Regions from separate parts of the Carnobacterium inhibens subsp. inhibens DSM 13024 genome, predicted to be linked through region 2. Evidence: a T-box and tRNA genes for the amino acid it is inferred to sense, from the RefSeq annotation. Region 2 holds a T-box; the other holds one or more tRNA genes.
The links. A T-box is a leader RNA that pairs with one kind of tRNA and senses whether it is charged. The one in region 2 lies ahead of argS (arginine--tRNA ligase), so its partner is inferred to be a tRNA-Arg.
Positions count from the first base shown of each region.

Region 1 (6,346 bases), 1.3 Mb from region 2:
ACAAGTCGAGCAGGGACGAAAGTCGGGCTTAGTGATCCGGTGGTTCCGCATGGAAGGGCCATCGCTCAACGGATAAAAGCTACCCTGGGGATAACAGGCTTATCTCCCCCAAGAGTCCACATCGACGGGGAGGTTTGGCACCTCGATGTCGGCTCATCGCATCCTGGGGCTGTAGTCGGTCCCAAGGGTTGGGCTGTTCGCCCATTAAAGCGGTACGCGAGCTGGGTTCAGAACGTCGTGAGACAGTTCGGTCCCTATCCGTCGCGGGCGTAGGAAATTTGAGAGGAGCTGTCCTTAGTACGAGAGGACCGGGATGGACACACCTCTGGTGTACCAGTTGTTCTGCCAAGGGCATTGCTGGGTAGCTATGTGTGGACGGGATAAACGCTGAAAGCATCTAAGCGTGAAGCCCCCCTCAAGATGAGATTTCCCATCACGTAAGTGAGTAAGACCCCTGAGAGATGATCAGGTTGATAGGTTGGAAGTGGAAGTCTAGCGATAGATGGAGCGGACCAATACTAATCGGTCGAGGACTTAACCAAAGAATAAACGGTGTACGACGGTTTCTAAACGAAAAACAAATTTTTAACTTATCCAGTTTTGAGAGAACAACGTTCTCTAGATTGAAATTTGTGTGGTGGCGATGGCAAGAAGGTCACACCTGTTCCCATGCCGAACACAGCAGTTAAGCTTCTTAGCGCCGATGGTAGTGAAGGGTTTCCCTTTGTGAGAGTAGGACGCTGCCACGCAAATTCAATTGTTTTTTCTCAGATGGAGGTTTAGCTCAGCTGGGAGAGCATCTGCCTTACAAGCAGAGGGTCGGCGGTTCGATCCCGTCAACCTCCACCATGAGTCATTAGCTCAGTTGGTAGAGCATCTGACTTTTAATCAGAGGGTCGCAGGTTCGAATCCTGCATGACTCATAACTAATCATTCAACATGTTTAGTTATGCCATACTTTTGCGGGTGTGGCGGAATTGGCAGACGCACTAGATTTAGGATCTAGCGTCGAGAGACGTGGGGGTTCAAGTCCCTTCACCCGCACCATTTTTTTTTTTGAATGTTTAGTTAAGTACCACTTTAGCCGGCTTAGCTCAGTTGGTAGAGCATCTGATTTGTAATCAGAGGGTCGAGGGTTCAACTCCTTTAGCCGGCATTTTGTTGCGAAAGTAGTTCAGTGGTAGAACATCACCTTGCCAAGGTGGGGGTCGCGGGTTCGAATCCCGTCTTTCGCTTACTAGTTCAACTAGTGAGCTCATTCGCAAGAATGACAAGCTGTTCTAATGCCGGGGTGGCGGAACAGGTAGACGCACAGGACTTAAAATCCTGCGGTGAGTGATCACCGTGCCGGTTCGATTCCGGCCCTCGGCACCATTTGCACCCATAGCTCAATTGGATAGAGTACTTGACTACGAATCAAGGGGTTAGAGGTTCAAGTCCTCTTGGGTGCATTTCTTTTGTAAAAAAGATAAAAACTCAGTAGTACGGGAAGTAGCTCAGCTTGGTAGAGCACTTGGTTTGGGACCAAGGGGTCGCAGGTTCGAATCCTGTCTTCCCGATAAACAACTTAGAAGATAATTCCATTTTTTTGTGGGGTTATCTTTTTTTATTATATTATTTTGTAGATACTTCGATTTAATGTAGAATAACAACAGTTTAAATGGTATTTAAAGAAAAAATGAGTAGAGTTGCTTTTCAAATCTTCTTATTTCTCGTATAATTAAAGTCAGGATTAGTCAAGAATGCTTCTTGATTGCTTACTGGAGCATCCTCCGTTATTAGTTTATTTTATTGAGTAAAAAAATAAACTAAGTAAATAAGTCTAGTGTTGGGACGAAAAGAAAAGGAGTGTTACTAAAAAAACGCCATTGCAATGTAAAGTAGATAAGGATATGATGTCTTATCACACATTAAAATGTTTTAGTAACAAGGTAACTCATGCACAATCAAAATATGTCGGATATCATTGAAGCTTATTTAAAGAAGGTTTTAGGCCAAGATGAACAAGTCGAGATTAGACGTAGCGAAATGGCAGATCGATTTAATTGTGTTCCTTCTCAAATAAATTATGTTATAAATACTCGTTTTACTGTACAACAAGGATATTTAGTTGAAAGTAAACGAGGCGGTGGTGGGTATATACGTATTATAAAGGTGAAATTATTAGATGAAGTTGAAATGCTGGATATGATGATTGATATTATTGGAAGTAAAATTTCTCAAAAGAATGCTTATTCTATTATACAAAGGTTGTTTGAATCTGAAATGCTATCGAAGCGTGAAGCCAATATTATGTTATCCGTAATGGAAAAATCACTCTTGAACTCTACTGAAGCAAATGAAAATGAATTAAGAGCTAAGTTATTAGTTGCCTTTTTAACTAATTTAAAATATGAGTAACGTATAAAAAACGGAGGCGAAATTGATGAATGAATTATTTTCTGAAAAAGCAAGAATGGTTTTAATCATGGCACAAGAAGAAGCAAAAGGATTTCGTCACCATTCTGTAGGAACTGAACATATTCTTTTAGGTCTTATAATGGAACAAGATGGAATTGCTGGAAAAACACTAAGACAATTTTCCGTTACTGAAATGGATATTCGTGAAGAAATCGAACATTTTACTGGGTATGGAACAATGAAATACCTTTCTAAAAACGCTATTCTTCCGTATTCTCCAAGAGCAAAACAAGCGATTACTTTTGCTACAGATGAAGCAAGACGTATGGGTTCAGCTTTAGTTGGCACTGAGCACTTATTATTAGGCTTATTACGTGAGGAAGATATCTTATCTTCTAAGATATTAAGCAACTTAGATATCAATTTAAATAAAGCCCGTCAAATTGTATTGAAGAAAATTGGATTAAGTGATGTAAACAGTGGCAAAGGTAAAAAAGCAAAACCAGCTACAAAACAAATTGCCGGTACACCTACTTTGGATTCTTTAGCTCGTGATTTAACTGACACAGCAAGAAAAGGTAAGTTAGATCCAGTAGTTGGGCGCTATAAAGAAATTCAACGTATTATTCAAGTATTGAGCCGTAGAACAAAAAATAATCCTGTTTTAGTAGGAGAACCTGGTGTAGGTAAAACTGCCATTGCTGAAGGTTTAGCACAAAAAATTGTTGACGGAGAGGTTCCTGCTGCATTAGCAAATAAACGATTAATGATGTTGGATATGGGTTCGCTAGTAGCTGGTACAAAATATCGTGGTGAATTTGAAGAACGTATGAAAAAGATTATTGATGAGATCTATCAAGATGGAGAAGTTATCTTATTTATAGATGAATTGCATACGTTAATTGGTGCTGGTGGAGCAGAAGGTGCTATTGATGCTTCTAATATCTTAAAACCTGCATTAGCCCGTGGCGAATTACAAACGATTGGTGCGACCACTTTAGATGAATACCAAAAGTATATTGAAAAAGATGCCGCTTTAGAACGACGTTTTGCACCTATCCATGTTGATCCTCCTTCAGAAGAAGAAGCAGAAGAAATATTATTAGGCTTGCGTTCTCGTTATGAAGAACACCATGGTGTGGAAATTACAGATGAAGCAGTACATGCTGCTGTTAAGTTCTCATCACGTTACATTACTGCAAGACAGCTTCCTGATAAGGCAATTGATTTAATAGATGAATCTGCTTCTAAGGTGCGTCTAGATGTTTCAAGTAAACCTTCTCCAGTAGCAGCTGCAGTTTCTATTCTAGAAGCTTTGATCCAAGAAAAAGAAGAAGCCATTCAATTACAAGATTTTGAGAGAGCTGCAAAAATTCGTACAAAAGAAATGAAACAACGTAAGAAGATTGAAAGTTTACTTCAAAAACAAGAAGGAAAAGCTTCTTCGAGCTCATTACAAGTAACGGAAAGAGATATTGCAGAAGTAGTCTCCTTATGGACCAATATTCCTGTGCAACAAATGGAACAAAAAGAATCGGATCGTTTAATGAATTTAGAAAATATACTGCATAAAAGAGTTATTGGACAAGAGCAAGCTGTCGGATCAGTTTCTAGAGCGATTAGACGGTCTAGAAGCGGGCTGAAAGATCCTAACCGCCCTATTGGTTCATTTATGTTCTTAGGTCCTACAGGTGTAGGGAAAACAGAATTAGCTAAAGCACTTGCTGCAGCCATGTTTGGTAGTGAAGAAGCATTAGTACGAGTAGACATGTCTGAGTTCATGGAAAAATATAGTACCAGTCGTTTGATTGGTTCGCCTCCTGGTTATGTTGGGTATGATGAAGGTGGACAATTAACTGAAAAAATCCGTCAAAAACCATACTCTGTTATTCTTTTTGATGAAGTTGAAAAAGCACATCCAGATGTATTTAATATCTTACTACAAGTTCTTGATGATGGTCATTTAACTGATGCCAAAGGAAGAAAAGTGGACTTCAAAAATACAGTCATGATTATGACTTCTAACTTAGGTGCAACAGCTCTAAGAGATGAAAAATCTGTAGGATTTGGTACAGCAAACAATAAAAAAGATCATAAAGCAATGGAAAAACGAATAATGGAAGAATTGAAAAAAATGTTTAAACCAGAATTTATAAATCGTATTGATGACTCTATTGTTTTCCATTCTTTAGAAAAAGAAGAATTGACTCAAATCGTAAAACTAATGGCTCAAACTATTGTTAAACGACTAAAAGAAATGGACATTGAAGTAAAAATTACTCAAGCAGCAATTGATGTGATTGCTAAAGCTGGTTATGATCCTGAATATGGAGCACGTCCGATTCGTCGTGCACTTCAAAAGGAAGTAGAAGATCGATTGAGTGAAGAGTTGCTAAGTGGTCGAGTTAAAATCGGCGATCAAGTAACAATCGGTGCTTCAAAAGGAACGATTCGTATTACTGTAAAAGATTCAATAAAAAGAAACAACAAAACAGTAACTTCAAGTGAAAATAGTTAAGTTGTTTTTTTAAAGTAAAGTTAGAGAAACGTCTGCTATCGTATAAGATGGTAGACGTTTTTATTCGTATTTTATATTTCTTTCTGCTATGATAAATTTAAAGAAATAAGGAAAGGAAAGTGACTAAATATGAAAAATTCGACAAAAGCATTATTGATAGGATTCGGAACACTTTTTACAGTTGGGGCTATTGTTGTTTCTTCTTCAAATATGGCAATGGAAAAAATTGAGTCTAAAATGAATCGTAAAAGAGCTAGATATTTCGTAAAAGATAAATTAAAAGGCAACGAAAATGCTATGAGTGTAATTGATGATTTATCTGATATGGAAGTTGCTAATTTATTGGGTGTGGTAGATAAAGTGTCTGATTTAAGAGGCAGTATGAGCTCTTATGGAGAACACCTAAAAGATACTACACACGACTTTAAAGAAACACTTATGGATAAAAAATCAGATTTACAACATGAGTTTAAACACCAAAAAAAAGGGCTAAAACATAAATTTAAAAAATAATACTATTGTTATAAAAAAATAATCTACCGCTAATTTTTTTCATTAGCAGTAGATTATTTTTTTTAGATTGTTAATAAATAACAAAGCAGCAAATCATCTCTGTTTTTTAATGAAAGACCAGACTCTTCATAGAAACGATCTAGTCGATATTGTAAAGTATTGCGATGGATGTAAAGATATTTAGCTGCTAAGCTGATATTTCCTTGGTTTAGCCATATAGCGGTAATGAGTTCTTTTATTTCGGAATGAGAAATGAGTTCTTCTTTTAATTGTTGTATAATCGGACTTTTAAATAGAGCTTCAGAAGCATAATAACTTAGTGCTATATCAGGTAATGAAAATACTTGCTTGCTTTTATCCAGCTGATTGAAAAAAATAGTTTGCTCTTCGTTAAAAATATCCTTTATTTCTAATGAAATAGACCAGTATTGACCAATATAACCTTTTGTTTTTATCGAAAAATCATCATCTAAAGTTTGTAAAATACCTATCGTCTCATCTTGGTTTAGTGAATAACCTGAATAGTGCTGAATCAAAAGACCATAATGGTCATTGATAAAAAAGGCAGCTTCTACATTTTCAAAAAAACTTTTAAATGCATTTAGCCATAATTTCTTATTAAAATTAGTATCCATTTTTTTTATATTAAATTGGATAATTCGATAATTTCCAGATTCAGCAGGTAGAATAGAATTATTTTCTATTAAAAAATCATACCATTTTGACTGAGGATTTTCTGGATTTTTTATGTCTGTTTCTTTATTTAAAATAAGGTGAAGCAGCTTTGATTCTGAAGAGGTCAATTGTTTTTTATCAAAATGGATCCATTGATTTTGATAAGGGAAGGTCAAGTAATTCTGATCATTATTCGAATCATCTGTCAAAAAAGCAGATGGGTAAATAGACTTAAGTTGA
Region 1 is NZ_JQIV01000006.1:1,912,876-1,919,221, forward strand. Features, by position in the region: rRNA gene BR65_RS10305 (23S ribosomal RNA) at 1-542, shown strand, start outside; rRNA gene rrf (5S ribosomal RNA) at 634-749, shown strand; tRNA gene BR65_RS10315 (tRNA-Val) at 774-849, shown strand; tRNA gene BR65_RS10320 (tRNA-Lys) at 851-923, shown strand; tRNA gene BR65_RS10325 (tRNA-Leu) at 963-1,047, shown strand; tRNA gene BR65_RS10330 (tRNA-Thr) at 1,084-1,156, shown strand; tRNA gene BR65_RS10335 (tRNA-Gly) at 1,164-1,235, shown strand; tRNA gene BR65_RS10340 (tRNA-Leu) at 1,286-1,374, shown strand; tRNA gene BR65_RS10345 (tRNA-Arg) at 1,378-1,451, shown strand; tRNA gene BR65_RS10350 (tRNA-Pro) at 1,486-1,559, shown strand; gene BR65_RS10355 (CtsR family transcriptional regulator) at 1,939-2,400, shown strand; gene BR65_RS10360 (ATP-dependent Clp protease ATP-binding subunit) at 2,426-4,918, shown strand; gene BR65_RS10365 (hypothetical protein) at 5,048-5,431, shown strand; gene BR65_RS10370 (helix-turn-helix domain-containing protein) at 5,494-6,346, opposite strand, start outside.
Region 1: it encodes a tRNA-Arg, which carries the amino acid that the T-box ahead of argS (arginine--tRNA ligase) is inferred to sense. The anticodon was not compared.

Region 2 (6,346 bases):
TCGCTGCCATATCTTGTTCCAGTTTCTAATGAATCAATTTGTTTCATCTCTTCTTCTGTTAAAGAAAAGTTGAATACATCACTATTTTCTAAAATACGGTTATCATGAATTGATTTTGGAATAACTACTTCTCCACGTTCTAAATGCCAGCGGATAATGATTTGTGCTGGAGTTTTGAAGTATTTTTGGCCAATTTCCATCAAGATTGGGTGGTTCAATAATTCAGATTTCCCTTGACCTAATGGTCCCCAAGCTTCATGAATGATACCATTTTCTTTCATGTATTCATGCAATTCATTTTGTGGGAATTCAGGATGTGTTTCAATTTGGTTGATCATTGGTTGCATCAATCCTTGGTTTTTAAGTTCTTCAAGGTGATGAATTTGGAAGTTAGAAACCCCAATTGCTTTGATTTTTCCTTCTTCATATAATTCTACAATTGCTTTCCAAGTTTCAACAAATTTTGGAGCAGCCCAATGAATTAAGTATAAATCTAAGTAGTCTGTGTTTAAACGATCCAAACTTTCTTGAAATGCAACTTTTGTTTGGTCATATCCTTGGTCATAATTCCATACTTTAGAGGTAATGAAAACTTCTTCTCTCTTGATTCCTGCTTCTTTCAAACCGCGAGCTAAGTATTCTTCATTGCCATAGATGGTAGCTGTATCAAAATGACGGTAACCTACTTCAACTGCATATTTCACAGCATTTACCAATTCATCTTCATCTTTCATTAAAAATAAACCTAGTCCTAATTTAGGAATTTTCACTCCATTATATAATTCAATGCTTTCTACTAACGGTTCACCCATTTTAATACACTTCCTTCGCTATCTTTTTTTACATTACTTAGTTTAAACCATTTCTCTTGTTTTTTACAAGCGAGACGAATCTAAGACAGATTGATCATAGAAAAAAGTTTTTAGCTTTTCTCTCACTAATTTTATAGAACCCTCTTGATCGCTTTCAAGATTTAGAACAAGTAAAGGCTCATGCAAACTCATACGCAACAACATCCAACCAATACCATACTGTCCCGAAGTATTAACTCGGACCCCTTCCAAATTAGCGGGTTCAACAGTTAAGTCTGTTGCTGTTTCTATATAAGCTTGAAAATTCTCCATGACTCTTTGTCCAGTTGCTTGTACATCCTGAGATAAGATCTTAAATCGTACTTCATCCGTTTCAACAGGCTGCTTTAGAGAAGTGATCAAATCAGAAAAGTTCTTTCCTTCTTTTTTAAGACCAGCATCTGCCATTAGTATTTTTGCAACTAAATAAGCTCCGTCATCTAAAAAGTAATTTTCTGACAAAGCAGCGTGTCCGCTGGTCTCAATTGCTAAACTGGTAGGTGTTCCCTCTTTGTTTAATTGAATACCACGATTGATTACATTCCGATAGCCGGTGATGTATCGATCCTGTTTGCCACCTAAAGAAGTGATAAACGTTTTGAGGTGTTCTGATGTTGCCGAACTTGTCACAATTGTCGTACCCGGGTTTTCTTTAATCAAAATTGCTGAGATCACTGCGATCAAATTATTTCGATTCAACGTATCCCCGTTACTGTCAACTAATGCTGATCGATCTACATCGGTATCAAAAATAACACCCATGTCTGCATGATGTCTAATTACGGCATCTTGAATGCTTCTCATCGCCTCTTTGTTATCCGGATTGGGAATATGATTTGGAAAATGACCATCTGGATTTAAATATTGGCTTCCGCTGATATCTGCTCCTAATGGGACCAAAACTTTTTCAGCAAAAAACCCTCCTGCGCCATTCCCAGCGTCTACCACAATATGACGACCGGTCAACGGTTGGTCATATTGTTTTGCATCATTGATTCCAAGTCGAATCTTGTTTACCAAATCTTTTGCATATTCATTCAAAAGAGAAGCTTTCGTAACGTTCCCTTCTTTATTCTTCCATGTGATATTTTCCTCATCTGCTTGTTGCAAAATAAAGTCAATATCTTCGTGTTCTGCTCCGCCATCTTTTGTAAAAAATTTTAATCCATTGTACTCAAAAGGCAGATGACTAGCTGTGATCATAACAGCACCGTCACACTTGTAGGCTTCATATTGAGTAGACATAAACATAGCTGGAGTAGTAGACAACCCGACATCTATCACGTCGATTCCTGCCTTCGTCAAACCTTTTATAAAAATAGATTTGATGCGATCCGCTGAAAGCCGGCTATCGTGACCAACAGAAACTTTTGCAGGAGCGTGTTCATCTTCTACTACTATTTTTTTTACTTCTTTCAACCATACCGCAAACCCATAAGCAATTTTTTCAACACGTTCATCGGTCAACGTTACTTCGTGCTCTGGTGTTTCCAAAGCTATTCCACGAATATCTGATCCATTTTGCAAGGATGCTAAATCAAACTCAGGCACATACATACCTCCTATACAGTATTATGCTATTTTTATAATTCAATCCATTTGTTTAAGTAATCATTCATTTTTTTTGCATCTTCTTCATCTTTTGAAATAATTAGACAAGTATCATTTCCGCCTACAGTACCAACCATTTCTGGAAAATCAATGGCATCCAACAATGCAGCCACAACGTGAGCATTACCAGGTATTGTCATCAATACATTCGTAAACTGCACTTGGGTCAACCGAATCACAACGTCTCCTAATGTTGATTGTAATTTTTCTTCATTAGACATACGATTATTTTGGAATATCGTGTACTTAACATTCCCATTTGATGAAGTAGTTTTCACTAAATGCATCTCTTTGATATCTCTTGAAATGGTTGCTTGAGTCGCCTCAACCCCTTCTTCTTTGAGATAATGCAATAGTTCCTCTTGAGTAGCAATATCATGATTTGTAATAATTTGTTTGATTGCTAATTGTCGATTAGATTTTTTCATACTGCAAGGCCTCCTTCTAATTAAACGATTCTTCTTTTTTAGTATAACAAATAATTGATGTATACGCTTATATTTTGCGATATTTTTACTAAAATATGAATAAAAATTCTATTTTCTAAAAACAATGGCATTCTTGTGAGCAATTTGCTATAATAAATAAAGTTCAATTATATAGACTCTATGACGAAGAGAGTACTGATAGAAAACATTTTTAGCGAGTTGGAACGGTGTAAGCCAACAATGGATGCTTTCAGGAACCGCACTTCGGAGAGATTTAAGCTATGATCCTCGTTCATGCAATTTTAGTGAATACTAGCTTATTCGGTTTTGTTTGCCGTTATCTAAAAACAAGTGGTTTCGTCATTTGACAAACAACAAGAGTGGTACCGCGGGAAAACCTCGTCTCTTTTTTGATTAGCATAGAATCAAAAATAGGCGTTTTTTTTATGCCTAAAATACTTAAATATAAAATTTTCGAGCGCAATCAGACGCTCACATAGGAGGAAAAAGAATGGATTACAAATTAACAGTTGCTCAAGCTTTAAACGAGCAAATCGGTGAAGCTTTGTCGATAGAACAAATCGTCAACTTATTAGAAAAACCAAAATCAGTTGAACACGGGGATATCGCTTTTCCTGCATTCGCTCTAGCAAAGGCCTATCGTAAAGCCCCTCAACAAATTGCTGCTGAATTAGGAGAATCGGTTACCTCTCCTATCGTTGAAAAAATTGAAGTTGTTGGACCTTACCTTAATTTCTTTTTAAATAAACAAGAAGTTAGTGCTGCCGTCTTAAAAGAAGTTTTAGAACAAGGCGCTCACTACGGAGACTCTATGATCGGTGAAAATAAAAATGTTCCTATCGATATGTCTTCTCCAAATATCGCAAAACCAATTTCTATGGGTCATTTGCGTTCAACTGTAATCGGAAATGCTTTAGCGAACATCTTAACTAAAGTTGGATTTAACCCAATCAAAATTAATCATCTTGGCGACTGGGGTACTCAATTTGGTAAATTAATCGTCGGTTACAAACTTTGGGGCAGCGAAGAAGCTGTAAAAGAAAACCCTATTGGTGAATTATTGCGTTTATATGTTCAATTCCATGAAGAAGCAGAAGAAAAACCAGAGTTAGATGATGCTGCTCGTGAGTGGTTCAAAAAATTAGAAGATGGCGACGAAGAAGCCTTAGGTTTATGGAAATGGTTCCGTGATGAATCTCTAAAAGAATTTAACCATGTTTATGAACGTTTAGACATTACATTTGATTCATTTAATGGCGAAGCTTTCTATAACGATAAAATGCAAGAAGTTGTAGACTTACTTGAAGAAAAAAATGTGTTAACAGTTAATGATGGAGCTACGATTGTTGATTTAGAAAAATACAATTTAAATCCGGCTTTGATCAAAAAATCTGATGGTGCAACATTGTACATTACTCGTGATTTAGCTGCTGCTATCTATCGTAAACGTACGTATGATTTTGCTTTATCTTTATACGCTGTTGGAAATGAACAAAGCAATCACTTTAAACAATTAAAAGCTGTTTTAAAAGAGATGGGTTATGACTGGGCAGATGATATGTACCATATTCCATTTGGCTTAATTACTCAAGGCGGTAAAAAATTATCTACTCGTAAAGGAAAAATCGTTTTACTTGAAGAAGTTTTAGATGATGCTGTAGCCTCTGCTCTTGAACAAATCGAAGAAAAAAATACGGATCTACCAAATAAAGAAGTCGTTGCAGATCAAGTGGGTATCGGCGCTGTTATCTTCCATGACTTAAAAAATGATCGTTTAAACAACTTTGACTTTACTATTGAAGAAGTTGTTCGTTTCGAAGGTGAAACAGGTCCATACGTACAATACACAAGAGCTCGTGCAATGAGTATTCTTAGAAAATCTGGTATAGCCGGTATCGATACGACTGTGAACTACCATTTGGATGATGCTTACAGCTGGGAAATTGTTAAATTATTGCAAAGCTATCCAACAGATGTTTTGCGTGCTTATGAAAAATTTGAGCCATCGGTTATTGCTAAACATGCAATCCACTTAGCTCAAGCTTTCAATAAATACTATGCAAATAGTAAAGTCCTTGCTGATGATGCACAAAGACCTGCACGTTTAGCTCTTGTCCAATCTGTTGCAACAATCTTAAAAGAAGACTTAAGATTATTAGGTGTAAAAGCTCCAGATCAAATGTAATCCTTTCTCTTCCTAACTGAAAAAAAAAGATCAAGACGATAGCCTAATCGTCTTGATCTTTTTTGTATTTATACTCTTTAGTTTTAGTAAAATAGTCCATTTGCATTCATGTAGAGGATTCAATGCAAATTCGTTAGTCTTCATCAAACAATGAGCTCGTTAAAGTAATCTTATCGGCAAATTGCTGATTAAATATACGCTTGATCGAACGATTTTTCTTACGTTCTTCATAGCCGCTACAGACAAATATCTCTTCTTCAGTTTCAGGTTCGATCAACGGTACAATCGCCTTACTCTTATCTGTATTGAATGCAACAAAAGTTAAAAAGGCTGTTACCGCTAAATATTGTTCACCAGTCAGCAGATTTTCTCCGATAACTTTACAGAATACTTCTACAGATGAGCTGCCTACACCAGATACATAGGTTTCAATTGTGATAGCATCATTTCTTTGGATCGGATGCAAAAAATCTACTGAGTCTGTTGAAGCCGTTACAGATTGTGTACGTGCATGCCTCGTAACAGCTATAGAAGCTGCTACGTCTAACATACTCATCAATTCTCCCCCAAATAACGTTCCGTGATTATTTAATTGATTGGGAAAAATACTATGTGTCTGGACCACTAATGATTCATGACAATTTTTTACAGGTCTTTTTTCCTTCATTCATTAACAGATCCATTCTCTAATAGTAATGCGATTCCTTGACCGCCGCCAATGCATGCTGATGCAATGGCATATTTTTTTTCAGGGTGGTTCTTAAATTCATAACAAAGTGAAGTAATGATACGCGCACCTGACATTCCTAATGGATGACCCAATGCAATCGCTCCACCATTTGGATTCAATCGTTCGTATAGCTCAGTTCCAGGATCGATACCTAATTCTTTCATACATCCTAATGTTTGAGCCGCAAATGCTTCATTGATTTCTAAAATATCAATGTCTTCAAGAGTTAGTTTGTTTTGACTTAAAACCTTATTGATTGCATAAACCGGTCCTAAACCCATTACATTAGGATCACAACCAGCTATAGCAAAATCAACGATTTTAGCCATTACATCAAGTCCTCGTTCTTTAGCAACAGATGCTTTCGTAAATACCTCAAAAGCTGCTCCATCATTTAGTCCGGATGCATTTCCAGCAGTAATCGTCCCTTTACCATCTTTACGAAAGGCAGGTTTTAAACGTGCTAAACTTTCCATATTCGTGCCGGGTCTAGGATGTTCATCTTTATCGACTACTGTTA
Region 2 is NZ_JQIV01000006.1:567,749-574,094, forward strand. Features, by position in the region: gene BR65_RS03840 (aldo/keto reductase) at 1-812, opposite strand, end outside; gene BR65_RS03845 (phosphohexomutase domain-containing protein) at 876-2,402, opposite strand; gene argR (arginine repressor) at 2,435-2,890, opposite strand; T-box leader at 3,062-3,300, shown strand; gene argS (arginine--tRNA ligase) at 3,402-5,096, shown strand; gene BR65_RS03860 (acyl-CoA thioesterase) at 5,230-5,763, opposite strand; gene BR65_RS03865 (thiolase family protein) at 5,760-6,346, opposite strand, start outside.